Regions from separate parts of the Streptomyces sp. NPDC003393 genome, predicted to be linked through region 3. Evidence: riboswitches for the same ligand, from Rfam matches in the RefSeq annotation. Region 3 holds a riboswitch; each other region holds the start of a gene.
What was found. A riboswitch is a leader RNA that binds a small molecule or an ion and turns the genes downstream of it on or off. The one in region 3 is predicted to bind cyclic di-AMP.

Region 1: linked by a shared signal. The riboswitch ahead of ACWDUZ_RS06285 (transglycosylase family protein) and the one ahead of ACWDUZ_RS13335 (transglycosylase SLT domain-containing protein) in region 3 are both predicted to bind cyclic di-AMP.
Region 2: linked by a shared signal. The riboswitch ahead of ACWDUZ_RS19495 (M23 family metallopeptidase) and the one ahead of ACWDUZ_RS13335 (transglycosylase SLT domain-containing protein) in region 3 are both predicted to bind cyclic di-AMP.
Region 4: linked by a shared signal. The riboswitch ahead of ACWDUZ_RS20830 (M23 family metallopeptidase) and the one ahead of ACWDUZ_RS13335 (transglycosylase SLT domain-containing protein) in region 3 are both predicted to bind cyclic di-AMP.

What each region holds. Positions count from the first base shown of each region.
Region 1 covers NZ_JBSFRB010000004.1:199,633-204,206, forward strand. The annotation lists gene ACWDUZ_RS06270 (alpha/beta fold hydrolase) at 1-34, shown strand, start outside; gene ACWDUZ_RS06275 (cytochrome P450 family protein) at 135-1,475, shown strand; gene ACWDUZ_RS06280 (transglycosylase family protein) at 1,635-2,756, shown strand; cyclic di-AMP (ydaO/yuaA leader) riboswitch at 2,939-3,104, shown strand; gene ACWDUZ_RS06285 (transglycosylase family protein) at 3,109-3,801, shown strand; gene eno (phosphopyruvate hydratase) at 4,098-4,574, shown strand, end outside.
Region 2 covers NZ_JBSFRB010000018.1:116,859-121,432, reverse strand. The annotation lists gene ACWDUZ_RS19510 (GNAT family N-acetyltransferase) at 1-980, opposite strand, end outside; gene ACWDUZ_RS19505 (HPr family phosphocarrier protein) at 1,169-1,450, shown strand; gene ACWDUZ_RS19500 (GntR family transcriptional regulator) at 1,661-2,320, opposite strand; gene ACWDUZ_RS19495 (M23 family metallopeptidase) at 2,519-3,298, opposite strand; cyclic di-AMP (ydaO/yuaA leader) riboswitch at 3,311-3,471, opposite strand; gene ACWDUZ_RS19490 (M16 family metallopeptidase) at 3,695-4,574, opposite strand, start outside.
Region 3 covers NZ_JBSFRB010000010.1:108,860-113,433, reverse strand. The annotation lists gene ACWDUZ_RS13345 (LolA family protein) at 1-547, opposite strand, end outside; gene ACWDUZ_RS13340 (polyprenyl synthetase family protein) at 830-1,840, opposite strand; cyclic di-AMP (ydaO/yuaA leader) riboswitch at 2,433-2,609, shown strand; gene ACWDUZ_RS13335 (transglycosylase SLT domain-containing protein) at 2,613-3,101, shown strand; gene ACWDUZ_RS13330 (HAD family hydrolase) at 3,088-3,963, opposite strand; gene ACWDUZ_RS13325 (FAD-dependent oxidoreductase) at 4,079-4,574, opposite strand, start outside.
Region 4 covers NZ_JBSFRB010000020.1:111,749-116,322, reverse strand. The annotation lists gene ACWDUZ_RS20835 (aldo/keto reductase) at 1-614, opposite strand, end outside; gene ACWDUZ_RS20830 (M23 family metallopeptidase) at 709-1,761, opposite strand; cyclic di-AMP (ydaO/yuaA leader) riboswitch at 1,773-1,930, opposite strand; tRNA gene ACWDUZ_RS20825 (tRNA-Met) at 2,272-2,345, opposite strand; gene ACWDUZ_RS20820 (dihydrofolate reductase family protein) at 2,467-3,645, opposite strand; gene ACWDUZ_RS20815 (ArsR/SmtB family transcription factor) at 3,741-4,124, opposite strand; gene arsM (arsenite methyltransferase) at 4,229-4,574, shown strand, end outside.

The DNA of each region.
Region 1 (4,574 bases), on a different contig from region 3:
GCAAGCGGTGTACGACTTCCTCCTCAAACACTGAGCGGCGTTCCTCCTGGGCGGGGCCGCGTGCCACAGGTGCGCTGCCCCGCGCCGACGGTCCGGGGCGGGCCGGTCACGGACCCCCGGGATACGGTCGGAGAGTGACCGACCAGTCCCGGACCGACGAGCCCCAGCAGCCCGCCCCCGAACTCTTCACCTGGGAGTTCGCGAGCAACCCCTACCCCGCCTACGCCTGGCTCCGCGAGCACGCCCCCGTGCACCGCACCCGCCTGCCCAGCGGAGTCGAGGCCTGGCTGGTCACCCGTTACGCCGACGCCCGGCAGGCCCTGGCCGACCAGCGTCTGAGCAAGAACCCCGCGCACCACGACGAGCCGGCGCACGCCAAGGACAGGACCGGCATCCCCGGCGAGCGCAAGGCCGAGCTGATGACGCATCTGCTCAACATCGACCCGCCGGACCACACCCGGCTGCGCCGCCTGGTCAGCAAGGCGTTCACGCCCCGCCGGGTCGCCGAGTTCGCGCCGCGCGTGCAGGAGCTGACCGACCGGCTCATCGACGGGTTCGCGGACCGCGGCACCGCCGACCTCATCCACGAGTTCGCCTTCCCGCTGCCCATCTACGCCATCTGCGACATGCTCGGCGTCCCGCGCGAGGACCAGGACGACTTCCGCGACTGGGCGGGCATGATGCTGCATTTTCCCGGGGGCAAGCCCTCGGACCCCCAGGGGCACGGAAAGAGCCCGCGGGGTGGCGTCGCGCGGTCGGTGAAGAAGATGCGCGGCTACCTCGCCGAGCTGATCCACCGCAAGCGGCAGGCGCTGCCCGCGGAGCCGGCCCCCGGCGAGGACCTGATCTCCGGCCTCATCCGCGCCTCCGACCACGGTGAGCACCTCACCGAGAAGGAGGCCGCCGCCATGGCCTTCATCCTCCTCTTCGCGGGTTTCGAGACGACCGTCAACCTGATCGGCAACGGCGCCTACGCCCTGCTCACCCATCCCGAGCAGCGACACCGCCTCCAGGACTCCCTGGCCCGCGGCGAACGCGGCCTGCTGGAGACCGGCGTCGAGGAACTGCTCCGCTACGACGGCCCGGTGGAGATGGCCACCTGGCGGTTCGCCACCCGGCCGCTCACCATCGGCGGACAGGACATCGCGGCGGGCGACCCGGTGCTCGTCGTGCTCGCCGCCGCCGACCGCGACCCGGAGCGGTTCGCCGACCCGGACACCTTGGACCTCGGCCGGCGCGACAACCAGCACCTGGGGTACGGGCACGGCATCCACTACTGCCTCGGCGCCCCGCTGGCGCGCCTGGAGGGCCAGACCGCCCTCGCCACGCTCCTCACCCGGCTTCCCGACCTCCGACTCGACGCCGAACCGGACGACTTGCGCCGGCGTGGCGGACTCATCATGCGGGGACTGCGGACGCTGCCCGTGCGCTTCACCCCGGCAGAGCGTGGCCTCCCACCGGCAGAACGGCGTTGACGGAAGCAAAGGTGACACACGTTCAACTGTGTGATCTTCACGTGATCTGCGCGGCATGAACTTGTGACGGAGGATCCTCAGCCGATACGTTCACGCATCAGCGTGGCGTACGAGCATCACCCGTCACGTCGGTATCTGTTGTCGCCGAAAGGTCCTTGCATGCTCTCCGGGAACGGCCGTCACCGTCGCCCCCGTCAGGCTCCGGCCCTCTTCGTCACCGCCGGAGTGACCGGCTCCGCCATCGCCATCCCGCTCCTCGGCGCCACCGGCGCGCACGCGGCCGACGGCACTACGTGGGACAAGGTGGCCCAGTGCGAGACGGGCGGCTCCTGGAGCGCCGACAACGGCAACGGCTACTACGGCGGTCTGCAGCTGACCCAGGACGACTGGGAGGAGTACGGCGGCCTCGACTTCGCCCCGAGCGCCGACCAGGCCAGCCGGTCCCAGCAGATAGCCGTGGCCGAGAAGATCCTCGCCGACCGGGGCCCCGGCGCCTGGCCCACCTGCGGCCTGCTCTCCGGGCTCACCAAGGACACCGGTGCCGCGAAGGTCGACACGGGTCTTGGCTACGACTCGTCCTCGAGGTCCGGTTCCTCCCGCTCCTCCGGTGCGTCCCACTCGTCGCATGCGTCGGGATCGTCGGAGTCGAGTGATGCATCCGGCACGTCCGGATCGTCCGATGTGAGTGACCCCGGGCTCGATGACTCGTCGCGGAACAACGGCAACTCCGGTTCGTCCTCGTCCGATTCGGACGCCGGCCTCGGTGCCGGATCCTCCTCTTCGGGCGATTCGTCCTCCGCATCCCCCGTGAATCCGTCCGACGCGCCCTCGCGGTCCGGCGAGCAGGGCGGCGCCCCCGAGTCCGGTGCGACTCCCGGGTCCGGCACGGAGGGTGTCGCGACGCCCGAAGCGTCGCCTTCGACCGCACCCGACCGGGACGACTCGGACAACTACCGGCAGAGTGTCGGATCTTCGGCTCTCGTCGACACCGGGGCCCTGGGCACCGGCCGGCACCGCGGCGGCAGCGCCGCCGAGGACCTGACGGAGAGCGCGGCCGGCGGCCGGCACGCCTCCCGGGGCGACGGCGGCGCGCACACCGCCTCCGCCGACTCCTACACCGTCCGCGCCGGCGACTCGCTCGCCTCCATCGCCGACTCCCTTGACGTCCACGGCGGGTGGCACGCCCTCTACGACGCCAACGAGGCGGCCATCGGCTCCGACCCGAACCGCATCGTCGCCGGTCAGAGCCTGGATGTCCCGGTCGAAAGCGCCCAGAACTAGCAGGAGTTCACGTCACACTTCGTACTGAATGTCCCATTCGGTGAAAGTGTGGGATGAGTCTCAGAAGCCGTGATCGTCTTTGAAATCCCGTCGATCTCGTGTCTACGGTCATGACCGCTCGCCACCGCGAGCCCCGGCTGCCGCCACGCCGAATCCTGCCGGCGGCCGCACGGGAACAGTCGTCGCGTCGAGCGCCGTAGGCAGGAGCGGGGGACCCAAGGTAAGTGCCGCAGCGGGCAGTTCGCCCGAGCGGCTTGGGGTGTAGCCGTGCCTCTTCGAGGGCACGGCCGGGCAACTCAACCGGCCCGAACCCGACAGCTCACCTCGCAGGCGTCGGTGAGGGGATCCATCCATGCTGTTTTCCGGCAAGGGCAAGCACCGTCGTTCCTCCAAGGCCACCCGCGCCATCGCACTCGCCGGTGTCGCCTCCGCCGCCGTCGCCGGCCCGCTGATGGCGGCCGGCAACGCTTCCGCCGCCACCGCCTCCGAGTGGGACGCGGTCGCCCGGTGCGAGTCCGGCGGCAACTGGTCCATCAACACCGGCAACGGCTTCTACGGCGGCCTGCAGTTCACGAACTCCACCTGGGCCGCGTTCGGCGGCACCGCCTACGCCCCGCGCGCCGACCTGGCCTCCAAGGCGCAGCAGATAGCCGTCGCCGAGAAGGTGCTGGCGGGTCAGGGCAAGGGCGCCTGGCCGGTGTGCGGCAAGGGCCTGTCGAGCACCCCCTACAGCGGTGCCACCGCCCCCGCCGGCAGCGCCGCCAAGAGCACCGCGCCCAAGAGCACCACCACCCGCTCCACCGAGCAGCAGGCGGCCGACCGCTCCGCCACGCGTCCGGCCCCGAAGAAGACCGTCACCACCCCGGCCGGCAAGAAGGTCGAGAAGGGTGACGGCGAGTACAAGGTGGTCTCCGGTGACACGCTCAGCTCCATCGCCGCCGAGCACCACGTCAAGGGCGGCTGGGAGAAGCTGTTCCAGCTGAACAAGGACATCGTCGAGGACGCGGACCTCATCTTCCCCGGCCAGCAGCTGCACCTGAAGTAGGCGGCGCGGGCCGCGGGTCCGCTCCCCTCCCGCGGGCTCCCCGTCCCGTGGGTCCCGTCCCCCCAGTCCCCCCGCCCCGGCGCGTGTTCCCCCGTACGCGCCGGGGCGGGGCCCTTTTCGCCGGCGGTTTCCCTCGACTTTCCGCAACTGCTCCCTCCTTTTGTTCCGGTGTGGAACAATGTGGCCGTCACCCTGTCCACGGGACGGTCGGTCGGACGGCCGGGGCCCGGGGACGGTTAGGCTCTAGTCGCAAGGCTCACAAGCCCCGCACTTTCAGCGTCACATCCACGAAGGAGATGCTCGTGCCGTCCATCGACGTCGTCGTAGCCCGGGAAATCCTGGACTCCCGAGGCAACCCCACGGTCGAGGTCGAGGTCGGCCTCGACGACGGCAGCACGGGTCGTGCCGCCGTTCCGTCCGGCGCCTCGACGGGTGCCTTCGAGGCCATCGAGCTGCGCGACGGGGACCCCAACCGCTACCAGGGCAAGGGCGTCGAGAAGGCCGTCCTCGCCGTCATCGAGCAGATCGGCCCGGAGCTCGTCGGCTACGACGCCACCGAGCAGCGTCTGATCGACCAGGCCATGTTCGACCTGGACGCCACCGACAACAAGGGCTCCCTCGGGGCCAACGCCATCCTCGGTGTCTCCCTCGCCGTCGCCCACGCCGCCTCCGAGGCGTCCGACCTCCCGCTCTTCCGCTACCTGGGCGGCCCGAACGCGCACCTGCTGCCGGTGCCGATGATGAACATCCTGAACGGCGGCTCGCACGCCGAC
Region 2 (4,574 bases), on a different contig from region 3:
CGCGCGTGCCGGACGAGTGCGCGCTGGCGCTCCCGCCCCTCGGGGCCGCTCTCCGCGTATCCGGCGGAGAGCACGACGAGCCCCTGCACACCGTGCTCGCCGCACTCGGTGAGGACCTCGGGGACCTGCTCGGCCGGTACGGCCACGACCGCGAGGTCCACGGGTCCTCCGATCTCGCGCACCGACCGGTGGGCGGGCACCCCGTCGATCTCCTGCCGGTCCTCGCCGAAGGCGCGGTTCACGGCGTGCAGCCGGCCGGTGAACCCCGCCTCGCGGATGTGGTCCAGGAGGCTGCGGCCCACGCCCCCGCGGGTGCGGCCCACCCCGATGACGGCGACCGAGCCGGGCACCAGCAGGCGGCGTACCGACCGCCCCTCGGCGCGCTGCTCCCGCGCGCGCTGCACGGCCAGGGAGCGGTCCGTGGGCTCGATGTCGAACTCCAGGTGCACGACGCCGTCCTCGAAGCTGCGCTTCTGGGTGTACCCGGCGTCGGTGAACACTTTGATCATCTTGGTGTTGGCGGGCAGCACCTCGGCGGTGAAGCGGCGGATGCCGCGCTCGCGGGCGACAGCCGCGATGTGTTCCAGGAGCGCCGAGGCGACTCCTCGTCCCTGGTGGGCGTCCTGCACCAGGAACGCGACCTCCGCCTCGTCGGCCGGCGCGGGGGCGGGCGCGCCACCGGCGCCGACGCGGTCGTACCGCACGGTGGCGATGAACTCGCCGCCGACCGTGGCCGCCAGCCCCACCCGGTCCACGAAGTCGTGGTGCGTGAAGCGGTGGACGTCCTTCGCGGACAGACGCGGGTAGGGCGCGAAGAAGCGGTAGTACTTGGACTCGTCCGAGACCTGCTCGTAGAAGCTGACCAGGCGGTCGGCGTCCTGGGCGGTGATGGGGCGGATCCGGGCTGTGCCGCCGTCGCGCAGCACCACGTCGGCCTCCCAGTGGGCGGGATACTCATGCCGGTCCGACGAGGTCTGCATGGGGCCCAGAGTACGGCTAGCGTCCGACAACGGCGCGAGGCAGTCTGTGGAGGAACCGCGCGAGGAAACGGGTCGGATCGAGGCCGCGGTCCGACGCGTGCGGGGACGGGACACCGTGCCGCTCCGGGCACGCCTCACGTGTGGGAAACTGGTCTAGACAACCCTGATATCCCGAAGGGCAGCATCACATGGCTGAACGCCGCGTCAACGTCGGCTGGGCCGAGGGCCTCCACGCCCGCCCCGCTTCCATCTTCGTCCGGGCCGCCACGGCCGCAGGTGTCCCCGTGACGATCGCCAAGGCCGACGGCACCCCCGTCAACGCGGCCTCCATGCTGGCCGTCCTCGGCCTCGGCGCCCAGGGCGGCGAGGAGGTCGTCCTGGCCTCCGACGCCGAGGGCGCGGACGCCGCCCTGGACCGGCTGGCCAAGCTGGTCTCCGAGGGACTCGAGGAGCTTCCCGAGACGGTCTGACGGCCCGATCGAGCGCTGACGTCCCGTCCGGGACGCTGAAACCGCATCACCCGGTCCGGGGTGGCGCGGTTTCGCCCTTTCCCACTCATCTCGAAAGACCGATCCCGCAACACACCGAGCGAAATTCCGGCAGACCGGAATGCCACTCACGGAAAAGGGCAAGGAAAAATACCCCCTGCTGAACAGCCCTTCTTGTATACGGCCGCCGCGTTAATTCCGTGCACCCGACGTGTTTACGGGACGTTGCGAAGTCCTCACGCGATGGGCGGCGCTCGCGCGCTCGGCGTGCACGGCGGTCAGTGCCCGCGCGCGCTCGCCGTCGCCGCGCGCCACCGCGTCGGCGATGGCGCCGTGCTCGGCCCAGGACTTCACGGGGTCGGCCGGGACCGGCACCGAGTACATCCAGGCGATCTTGTGCCGCAACTGGGTCAGCATGGTGGTGAGCGCCGGGCTGCCGCAGGCCTGGGTGAGCGTCTCGTGGAACCAGCTCCCCAGGGACCGCAGTTCCTCGCCGCCGCCGCTCCCCGCCCGCTCCTGCCCCAGCCTGACCAGCCCCCGCAGCACCTTCAGGTGGGCCTCCGTGCGCCGCTGGGCGGCCCGGAACGCGGCCAGCGGTTCCAGCAGGAGCCGCATCTCCAGCAGGTCGGCCGCCTCCTGCTCGGTCGGCTCCGCCACGCACGCCCCGGCGTGCCGCCGGGTCACCACGAAGCCCTCGGCCTCCAAGGTGCGCAGGGCTTCGCGCACGGGGACCCGCGAGACGCCGTAGCGGCGGGCGAGGACCTCCTCGGTGAGCCGGCTGCCGCGCTCATGGACTCCGGCGACGATGTCGTCCCGGATCGCCGTGCACACCGAGTGCGCCGGAATACGCATGACCGACCTCCGCCTGAATCCCGCCGGAATCCCCGTCTGTGCGCCGCACCGGACGCCCGTTGCGACTGTATTCCAGTGAACGGCAATTTCCGACGGCAGGCCGGAATCCAGCCACATTTTTTGGACAGCGATCCACCTGGAACGCCGAAAGCCCCGGCCTCACCGGCCGGGGCTTTCGGACAGGACCACGTGGGTCGCTCAGACGTTCACACCGTGCCGGCGGAGGTAGAGAATCGGGTTGATGTCGGAGCCGTACTCCGGAGTGGTGCGTGCCTCGAAGTGGAGATGCGGTCCGGTGACGTTGCCGGTCGCGCCGGACAGGCCTATCTGCTGGCCCGGGACGACCTGCTGGCCCACCGAGACGCCGATGGAGGACAGATGGCCGTACTGGGTGTACAGGCCGTCGGCCATCCTGATCACGACCTGGTTGCCGTAGGCCCCGCCCCAGCCGGCCTGGACGACGGTCCCGCGGCCGACGGCGTGCACGGAGGTGCCGCTCGCGGCATGGAAGTCGACGCCGGTGTGGGAACCGGACGACCACAGGGAGCCGCCGGTCCTGTAACCGGTGGAGACGTACGAGCCGGCGATCGGCGACACGAAGGCGTTGAGGCGCCTGCGCTCGGCCTCGCGGGCGGCGCGCTCCTTGGCCTCGCGCTCCTTCTTCGCCAGCTCGGCCGCCTTCTTGCGCGCGGCCTCGGCCTTCTTGCGCGCGGCCTCCTCGGCCTTCTTGTGCTCGGCGGCCTTCCGCTGGGCGGTGGCCTGGGCATCGATCTTCGCCGCGACGCTGTCACCGATGGTGACGACCGGGGTCAGGCCGGTCTCCTCGGGGGCGGGACCCTCGGCGGCCAGGGCCGGTGTGGCGGCGAGAGTGCCGAGGACTCCGGTGGTGGTGAGTGCCGCGGCACCCACCGCGCAAGCGGTGGTGCGGTGCATGCGGCTGGGGCGGCGATGCTTCCCGGTGGCGCGCGTGAACGCCATGCAGACGCTGGTCCTTTCCTTCCCTCTCGCCTACCGGGTTAGCTGACGGGTTCGGAGCAGGAAGGTCTCCTACGGACCCCTCGCTGCGCGCGGGTGTCCGATTCACCCCAGGGACTGGGTGGGTCCCCGGCTCCCCTGGCTCGCGCCGTACGGGGACTCGGCGATGGCTGTCCGGTGCCGCGGGTGCGGCGCACTGCCCGACGAACAGCCGGACCGACGCTAGAGGGGAGCTTGGTCACTTCCCAAACCGATTCGGACTTTTGTAGCGCATGCCACAGGGCAGACAGGCAACCTCTACCCCAATTCGGACATCGCAGGGCCCCGGTGACGCTTCGGTCACCAGGGCCCCACGCGCGCGTGCCTCGCGCCCGTGCCGGACGGAGTCGCCGCGGATCGCTACTCGGCCGTGACGACGCTCACCTGCCCGATGCCCAGAGCCTCCACGGGCTCCTTGATCTGCGCCGCGTCACCGACCAGGATCGTCACCAGCCGGTCCACCGGGAAGGCGCGGACGACCGCCGCGGTGGCCTCCACCGTGCCGGTGGCGACGAGCTGCTGATAGAGCGTCGCCTGGTAGTCGTCGGGCAGGTGCTGCTCGACCTGGTCGGCCAGCGTGCTCGCCACGGCGGCGGCCGTCTCGTACTTGAGCGGCGCCACACCGACGAGGTTCTGCACGGCGACGTCCCGCTCGGCGTCCGTGAGGCCCTCGGCGGCGAGCTTGCGCAGCACCGTGAAGAGGTCGTCCAGGGCCGGAGCGGTGTTCGGCGTGTCGACCGAGCCGCTGATCGCGAGCATCGCGGCGCCCGAGCCGTCGGGCGCCGAGCGCAGCACCTGACCGAAGGACCGCACACCGTAGGTGTAGCCCTTCTCCTCGCGCAGGACGCGGTCCAGACGGGAGGTGAGGGTCCCGCCGAGGCAGTAGGTGCCGAGCACCTGGGACGGCCACACACGGTCGTGCCGGTCGGGTCCGATGCGACCGATGAGCAGCTGCGTCTGGACCGCTCCGGGACGGTCCACGATGACCACCCGGCCGGTGTCGTCGGCGTGCACCGCCGGCACGGGCCGCGGCTTGGCCGGCGAGCCGGTCCAGGCGCCCAGGGTCTGGCCGAGCAGCTCGTCGAGGTCGATGCCGGTGAGGTCGCCGACGACCACGGCGGTGGCCGTGGAGGGGCGGACGTGCCGGTCGTAGAAGGCGCGCACGGCCGCCGCGTCGATGCCGCGGACGGTCTCCTCGGTGCCCTGGCGCGGGCGCGACATGCGCGCGGTGGCCGGGAAC
Region 3 (4,574 bases):
GCACCTCGTCCCGGTGCTGGGTGCCGTCCTGGTCCGCGGTGCTGTGGTAGACCTCGTTGGACTTGCTGTCGTAGCCCCAGACGTCCGCGCCGTTGTGGATGAGGCTGTACTCGGCGGCGCTCTCGATCAGCGAGACCTTCTGCCGGTCCGGGCCGTCGGCCGCGACGCGCAGGGTGTGCGTGCCGGAGGCCAGCTCGGTCAGCTTGGTGCTCGGATCGGCCGACGATCCGTCACCGCCCTTGGCAGCACCGGAGAGCAGGCCGCTCTCCAGACCGCCGAGGTCCGGAAGACCGAGGTCGGTGGTGATCTTGGCGGTGCCGGACAGCTGCTGGACGTCCGACTTGGCGATTTTCTCGATGAGTTGCTGCGCGGTGATCTTCGGAAGGTCCGGGTCGCCGGAGTCGGCGAGTGCGGGGACGAGCCCGATCGTCGCCGCCGCCACCCCCACCACCGCGACCGGAACGACGTAGCGGGCGGCCTTGCGCCGCGCCGAGTGCGGGTCGTCGACCGCCGCGCCCCTGGCGTCGTCGGATTCGTACGGTGTCATGTGTGCCTTACCTCCGTCGTCGGCGGCGGCTGCCCGTCTGTACTGCTCCCACCCCCGAGCCGCCATTCTCACCCGAATCGGTGAGGAGTGGTGTGGTCCGTGGTTTCCATCTGACCAAATCGACAGCGCGGAAGCGTCAGACCGCGGAGCCAACTCCGCGTACGCCTGCGGTATGACACGAAGCGGCGGCGTCTCCACCCGTCCCGTAGGGGTCGGGTGGAGACGCCGCCCGTGTCCGTGAGGAGAAGCGACCCCGACAGGACGCTCCGGGAAGAACCGGCCTCAGCCGGCGCGGTGCACCACCGCGTCGCACAGCTCGAGCAGCGCGGCCTTCGCGTCGCACTCGCGCAGCGGCGCCAGCGCGGCGCGCGCCTCCTCCGCGTACCGCACGGTGTCCCGACGGGCCTGCTCCAGGGCCGGGTGCACCCGCAGCGCCGCGAGCGCCTCCGCGTGCCGTGCGTCGTCACTGAGGTCGGAGTCCAGCAGCTCGCACAGCGCGAGGTCCTCGGACAGGCCCAGCCGCTGTGCGCGCTCGCGCAGCCTCAGCACCGGCAGGGTCGGAATGCCCTCCCGCAGGTCCGTCCCCGGGGTCTTGCCCGACTCGTGCGAGTCGGAGGCGATGTCCAGCACGTCGTCGGCCAGCTGGAACGCGACACCCAGCCGCTCGCCGTACTGCGTCAGCACGTCCACGACGGTCTCGTCGGCGCCGGACATCATCGCGCCGAACCGGCACGAGACGGCCACCAGCGACCCCGTCTTGCCGCCCAGCACGTCCAGGTAGTGGTCGACCGGATCCCGTCCGTCCTGCGGCCCCGCCGTCTCCAGGATCTGCCCGGTGACCAGCCGCTCGAACGCCAGTGCCTGCACGCGGACCGCCTCGGGCCCGAGGTCGGCGAGGATCTGGGAGGCCCGGGCGAACAGGAAGTCACCGGTGAGGACGGCGACGGAGTTGCCCCAGCGGGTGTTCGCGCTGGCCACCCCGCGCCGCACGGCGGCCTCGTCCATCACGTCGTCGTGGTAGAGCGTGGCCAGGTGGGTCAGTTCCACCACCACGGCCGCGGGCACGACCCCCGGCGCGTACGGGTCACCGAACTGCGCCGCCAGCATCACGAGCAGCGGTCGGAAACGCTTCCCGCCCGCCTTGACCAGGTGCTGCGCGGCCTCCGTGATGAAGGGGACCTCGCTCTTGGTGGCCTCGATCAGCCCTTCCTCGACAGCCGCCAATCCGGCCTGGACATCGGCTTCGAGAGCCTGGTCCCGCACGCTCAGCCCGAACGGCCCGACGACGGTCACGAGGGGTCTCCTGTCTGCTGGTGTCTGCTGGCGCTTACACGGTTTGTCGATAGGTCGCTGCCATCACTCAAGTCAGCGTATCCGGTCACGTTTCGATCACCGATGGCGCCCACCGCTACAGGCCAGGCACTATCGGATCACGCCCGATATGACCGCTTATCACCACACATGAGCATATATTTAGCGACTCATCTCTCCCTACCCCGGGCCGCCTTCACTCGCACACATGCGCACAGGTGTACACGTACGCACAGGCCATGACGTCACGCGAAGTGACGACCATCATGCCCGAACACTCCATGGCCCGATTTAACCCTATTGTCATCTCAATCCCGTTTGGCCGTAATTGCTCCTCTCTCCATAATTCCGTGAGTTGGGTCACGCCGGGCCCTCGACCCTCCGTGCGGCCCGTCTTCTCGCCTTCCCTTCCCCCGCATGCCAGTTGACCCTTGGCGATAGCAAAGGATCAAGCACCCCATATGCCACAGATCAAGGTCAACTAGGACGATCCGCAAACCGAGCACTTGTTCCGGACATGTGCTGTCGCATACGTTCCCGGTCCATCGAGCGGACGCCGAATCCTGCCGCCGCCCGATGCCCATCGACTGAACCACTCATGGCAGGAGCGGGGGACCCAGGTAAGTCGCCGGGCCGGAGCGTTGTACGTCGCGCCGGAACGGCTCGGGGTGAAGCCACGTCCCACGGGACGCGGCCGGGCACCTCCCCGCCCGAACCCGACAGCTCACCTCGCAGGCGTAGGAGAGGAATCCGCATGTCCGCTCAGGTCCAGCGCCGCACCCGCACCACCCGTCTCGTTCGCACCCTCGTCGCCGGCGGCGCGGGTGCGGCCGTCCTCGCTCTGCCGCTCATCGGCGCGACCAGCGCCTCCGCCGCCACTCCGGCCAAGAGCACCACCGCGGCCGTGAGCACGGTGGCCCATTCGAACAACCTCGACGGCTGGATCCGCGAGTCCCTCGCAATCATGCACAAAAAGGGCATTCCGGGCAGCTACCACGGCATCTACCGCAATGTGATGCGCGAGTCGTCCGGCAACCCGCGGGCCATCAACCTGTGGGACTCCAACGCCGCCAAGGGCATTCCCTCCAAGGGCCTGCTGCAGGTCATCCAGCCGACCTTCAACGCGTACCACGTGGACGGCACCTCGTTCGACATCTACGACCCGGTCGCGAACATCACGGCCGCCTGCAACTACGCGGCCGACCGGTACGGCTCGATCGACAACGTCTTCAGCGCGTACTGATCGGTCGCCCCACCCGTTCGCCAGGGCCTGTCCGATCGGAATCGTCGGACAGGCCCTGGGGGAACAACCGCTCGAGGACGACGGCGATGCCGTCGTCCTCGTTCGACGAGGTGACCTCGTCGGCCACCGCCTTCAGCTCGGGATGGGCGTTGGCCATGGCCACGCCCCGGGCGGCCCACTGGAACATGGGGATGTCGTTCGGCATGTCACCGAAGGCCAGGGCGCTGTGCCGGCCGAGCCCCAGACGCTCGGCGGCCAGCGCCAGTCCGGTCGCCTTGGTGATGCCGCAGGGCTGGAGTTCGACGGTCCCGGGCCCCGACATGGTGACCGTGGCGAGCGAGCCGACCGCGCCACGGGCCACCTCGGCCAACTCGTCGTCGGACAGCACTGGATGGCGCAGCAGCACCTTGCTGATCGGCGCCTGCCACAGCTCCTCGCGCCGCTCGACCCGCCACGCCGGCAGGGTCGGATGCGGCATCCGGTATCCCGGCTCGATGAGCGTGAGCCCGTCCGCCCCGTCCTGGTCGACGGCGGCGTACACCTCTCCCACCTCGGCCTCGATCTTGCCGAGCGCGGTCTCCGCCGTCTCCGTGTCCAGCGTGACCGACCACAGCAGACGGTCGGTCCCGGCGTCGTAGAGCTGCGCCCCCTGCCCGCACACCGCGAGGCCCGTGGAGCCCAGCGCCTTCAGCAGCGCCCGGACCCTCGGCGCCGGCCGGCCGGTCACGACGAGGTGCCGGGCACCGGCCGCCTCGGCCCGCGCGAGCGCGGCCACGGTCCGTTCGGACACGGAGTCGTCGCCGCGCAGCAGCGTTCCGTCCAGGTCGGTGGCGATGAGGGCAGGTGCAAGGGGAGCGGGCATGATCAGAGAATACGGATCCGCCGCACCCCCGGCCCCACCGGAACCGGACGACCCCGTTCGGCCCTCGCTGCACCGGGTCACCCCCCTCCAACTCGCCTCCGCCGTCCGCGAATGCTCAGCCGTGGGCCGTCGCCAGATGACGGGCCAGCCGTGGCGAGGCGAACTCCGTGCCGCACACGAAGCGCATCACCGGGCCGTACGACGCCGCCGCCGGCAGGCCCGTGAAGTACAGGCCCGGGACCGAGGAGACGTAGCCCGCCCCGAGCTTCGGGGCACCCCGGCTCACCGCGACTTCCGTGCGCAGCTCGTGGCCGAGGAAGCCCAGCGCGGCCAGGTCGACGCGGTAACCGGTCGCCGCCACGATGTGGTCGGCGGTCAGTTCCCGGGTGCTGCTGCCCAGGGTGCGCACGGTCAGCGCCGCGTGGTCGTCGCGGGCCTCGGCGCGGAGGATCCGGGCCACCTCGACGACCGGCACCGTTCCCTCGAAGCGGTCGCGCAGCCACCAGGCGCCGAGCGGGCCGAGCACCCGCCGGGCCAGATGGTGGCGGAGCCGGGCGGGGAGGCGGCGGTAGGGGTGGGGGTAGTGGCTGAGCGCCCACAGCGACCAGGCG
Region 4 (4,574 bases), on a different contig from region 3:
AGGCCGTACCGCTCGGCGACGTCCCGCAGCGGGCCCTCGTAGGTGTCGCGCGAGACGAGGTTGTAGTGCGGTTGGAGCGCCACGTACCGGGCGAGGCCCTCGCGGTCGGAGAAGTCCAGGGAGGCCCGGAGGCGCTCGGCGGAGATGTTGGAGGCGGCGATGTGCCGCACCTTGCCCGCCCTCACCAGCTCGTCGAGCGCGCCGACGATCTCCTCGACCGGCACTTCGGGCTTGTCGAAGTGGGTGTAGTACAGGTCGATGTAGTCGGTGCCCAGGCGCGTGAGGGAGGCGTCGGCCGCCGCCTTGATGTTAGCGGCGGACAGACCCCGGAAGTCCGGGTGCTGACTGACCTTGGTCGCGATGACGACGTCGGAGCGGTTGCCGCGCTCCTTGATCCATCTGCCGATGATCGTCTCGGACTCGCCGCCCTCGTTGCCCTCCACCCATGCCGAGTAGGAGTCGGCGGTGTCGATGAAGTTGCCGCCTGCCGCCGTGCAGGCGTCCAGGACGGCGAAGGACCGCTGCTGGTCGGCGGTCCAGCCGAAAACGTTGCCGCCGAGGGCGAGCGGGAAGACCTCGAGGTCGGACGAGCCAAGCTTGCGATGGGAAGTCATGTACGGCGTCAACGACCAGGCCGGCGGGGCCCATTCCGCGCCCCGCCGGACCTGACCGCAAAAATCGCGTAAACGGGCTTCGACGCCCGGGGCCTCAGGGGTTGAGGCCCCTCTCCCGCAGCCACGCCATCGGGTCGATGCCGGTGGCCTGGCCGCCGGGGTGGACCTCCAGGTGCAGGTGGGGGCCCGTGACGTTGCCGGTGGCGCCCACGCGGCCGATGACGTCGCCCGTGGTCACCTTCTGCCCGACCGAGACACTGATCGACGACTGGTGGCAGAACCACAGTTCGGTGCCGTCGTCGAGGGTGAGGATCGTGCGGTAGCCGTAGGCCCCGGCCCAGCCGGCCTCGGTGATGGTGCCGCTGTGGATCGCCTTGATCAGGGTGCCGGTGGGTGCGGCGAAGTCCAGACCGGTGTGGTAGCCGGAGGACCACATGGAGCCGGCCTCACCGAAGGTGGAGGTGAGGGTGTACGAGGAGGTCGGCAGCGTGTACTGCTTGGCCAGCGCCGCCAGCCGCTCCGCCTCGGCCTTCTTCCTGGCCTCCTCCTCCGCCTTCTTCTTCGCGGCGGCGGCCTTGGCCTCGGCCTCCTTCTGCGCCTTGGCGGCCGCCTCCTGGGCCTTCTTGGCGGCGGCTTCCTCGGCGGCCCGCTGGGTTTTGGCCTCGACCTGGACCTGCTGCTGCTCGGCCTGGGCCATGATGCGGTTGCGCAGCGTCTCGCCCGCGTCCGAGGTGCCCTGTCCGGTCTCGGCGGAGCTCACGCCGACGTCGCTGAGCACGGTCGCGGAGCCCTGCGGGGCGTCGTGGTCGGTCTCGTGGAACAGCGCGCCGACGGCGGGCAGGGACTCCACGGAGGGCAGGTCGGGCATCGAGATGGAGACCGGGGGCTTGCCGGTGTTGGCGCTGGCCATGCCGCCCGCGCCGACGGCGGCTATGACACCCACGCCGAGCACGGTGGAGCTGCGGGCGAGCCCGCCGCCGCGCTGCTTGGCCACCCGGTGTCGGCCACGTACCGGGCGGAGGGAGTCCTCGGTGGGGTTCCACTCCTCCCAAGGGCCCTCGTCGGGGCGCCGAGCGCCGTATCCGAAGGTCTCGGTGCGCTGGCTCGGCAGGGACGGGGCTTCTGGTGCGGGCCGGTTGGACGCCACTCGGGCGTACTCCTTTCCTTCCGTCTCGCCTACCGGGTTAGCTGACGGGTTCGGAGCGGGAAGGTCTCCTACGCGCGTCAATCAGCCGTGCTGCCACGGTGGATGACGCGCGATTCACCCCACGTTGGTGGTTCCCCGGTTCCCTCGCGGGATTCGGCGCGTGCGCACGGAGCCGCCTCTTGTGACGGCTGGGACGACCGCGCTGCGTTATCGAACGTTAATAGACGCCGGGGCGCGATTCCAAGCCGTCCGGCTTGATCCTTAAACCTTTTTGGCCAGGACTTTTGGGCCAGGACACCGAAAAACGGGCGAGTCGCCTGCATCACAGCAGTCACAGAGGATTTGACGGTGTCTCAGATGTTATGCGGAGGGAGATCATCCAATTGCCGAGCGTGACCATCACCGGCGCGTCCCACGCGCGCATGCGCGAAGCGGATTCCCGGATCGGACCCGGGGTCGAAAACACTCAGGGCCGGAATCCACGTTCGGATTCCGGCCCTGAGCCTTCAGTAGCGGGGACAGGATTTGAACCTGCGACCTCTGGGTTATGAGCCCAGCGAGCTACCGAGCTGCTCCACCCCGCGTCGGCATGACACCAGTGTACGCCATCCGCGGGGCGGCCCGCGCACCCCTTTCTTCGACGCTCGGTCCGGCCTTTCTCCGACGCTCGGTCCGGCCCTCGCCGGCGCCCCTCCTCCGCCTCCGTCAGCGCCTCTCCTCCGCCCGGGCCAGGGCCTCGCCTTCCAGGTGCCGGTTGGGCTCCCGGGCCGGACCCTCGAACTCGGGCAGCACGACGACGTCCGCGCCCGCGCCCAGGAGCACCGCGGCCCCGTTGGCGGCCTCGACGAACGTGTCCGGTTCCCGCCAGGCCGTGACGACCCGCCGTACCCCCGCGTCCAGAATCAGCCGGGCGCACGGGCGCGGCCGGGAGGCACGTCGGGCGCACGGTTCCAGGCTGCTGTACACCGTGGCGGCCGGCAGCCGCGGATCGGCCGGATCGATCTTGGCCAGTGCCGCCTCCTCCGCGTGCACGACCGGGTCGCCGCCCTCCCGCGAGTGGCCCCGGGCGAGCTCGGTGCCGTCGGCGGCGACCACCACCGCGCCCACGCTGAAAGCGGTCCGCGAGGGCGGGCACTGGGCCGCCAGCTCGCAGGCGATCCTGAGCCAGTGCCGGTCCGCGGGGACGGCCTCGTCCCCGGTGCCGGGCGCGGTCGGCTCGTAACGCACGAGGACGACGTCGCCGATGGCCCGCGTCTCCACCCGTCGCAGCCGCCCGCCCTGATACGCGCCGGGACCGAACAACCGGGGCGCCCGGGGGTCGCCGACGAACAGCGGGGCCAGGACGAGCTGCACCTCGTCGGCGAGCTGCCGCTGGAGCAGCTGGGTGTGCACCGTCCCGCCGCCCTCGACCATCAGTCGGCGCACCCCGCGCACGTCGTGCAGATGCTCCAGCAGCAGCCGCCAGTCGAGCGCGTCCCCCAGAGCCACGATGTCGACGCCGTGGCCGGCCCGGGCGCCGACACCGGCCTCACGCAGCCGCTGGGCACCCTTGTCGGTCGTGTAGACGATCTTCTCCCCGCCCGTGTGCCAGAAGCGGGCCTCGGGGTCCAGCTCTCCGGAGGCGCTGACCGTGACCTTCAACGGGTACTCCGGCCGCCCGGCGGCGACTCGGGCGGCGCGCCGCTCGGGCGAGTTGACCAGCAGCCGCGGGTTGTCGGCCCGCAGAGTGCCGGCTCCGACCAGGATCGCGTCGACCGACGCCCGTACCTCGTCGACCCGGTCGAAGTCGGCGGGGCTGGACAGCAGAAGGCGATCGGGGCCGGTGTCGTCCAGGTAGCCGTCCAGGGAGACGGCGGCGGACAACAGCACGTACGGAAGGGGCATCGGCGCACTCTCTCTCGGGGGACCGGCAGTCTCACACGACCGACTCGGGCGGTCTTCGCGTCCCTCGGCCGCGACACGGCGGCCGAGGGACGCGGTCACGCCGTCGTCCGGGCGGCTTTCGGCGTCGTCAGGAACCCGGCGAGCTCGTCCAGGGCCCCGGGCAGCGCCCAGTAGTACACCCAGGTACCACGGCGCTCGCAGTCGATCAGGCCGGCCTGGCGCAGAAGCTTGAGGTGGTGGGAGATCGTCGGCTGGGACAGGTCGAAGGCCGGCGTCATCTCGCACACGCACACCTCACCGCCCTCCCGCGAGGCGATCATCGACAGCAGGCGCAGCCGCACCGGATCGCCCAGCGCCTTGAAGACCTTGGCCAGCTCCGCGGCGCGTTCGTCGTCCAGTGGCGCGGCGGCCAGGCCCGGGCAGCAGGCGCCGGCACCGGCGCCGCCCCGGCCGTTCACCTCGAGCTCTTGTTTCGGCATGCCCCTATATTGACGTTTCTCGATCCAGGGCGCAAGGTTGCATCAACGAACTTCAATACAGGCCGCCCGGGCACCGCCATGCCCCGTCATCCAGGAGTGAAGAGATGAGCGAGCAGTCCACCGATCTGCGCGAAACCGTCCGTCGGCGCTACGCCGCCGCAGCCGTGCAGGTCATCGAGGGCGGCGCCGCCTGCTGCGGCCCCGAGCCCGTCGAGGTCGACGAGAACTTCGGCTCCGCTCTCTACGCCGTCGGCGAACGCGACGCCCTCCCCGCCGAAGCGGTCGCCGCCTCCCTCGGCTGCGGCAACCCCACCGCCGTGGCGGAACTCCGCGAGGGCGAACGCGTCCTGGACCTCGGCTCCGGCGGCGGCATCGACGTCCTGCTCTCCGCCCGCCGCGTCGGCCCGACCGGCAAGGCGTACGGGCTGGACATGACCGAGGAGATGCTCG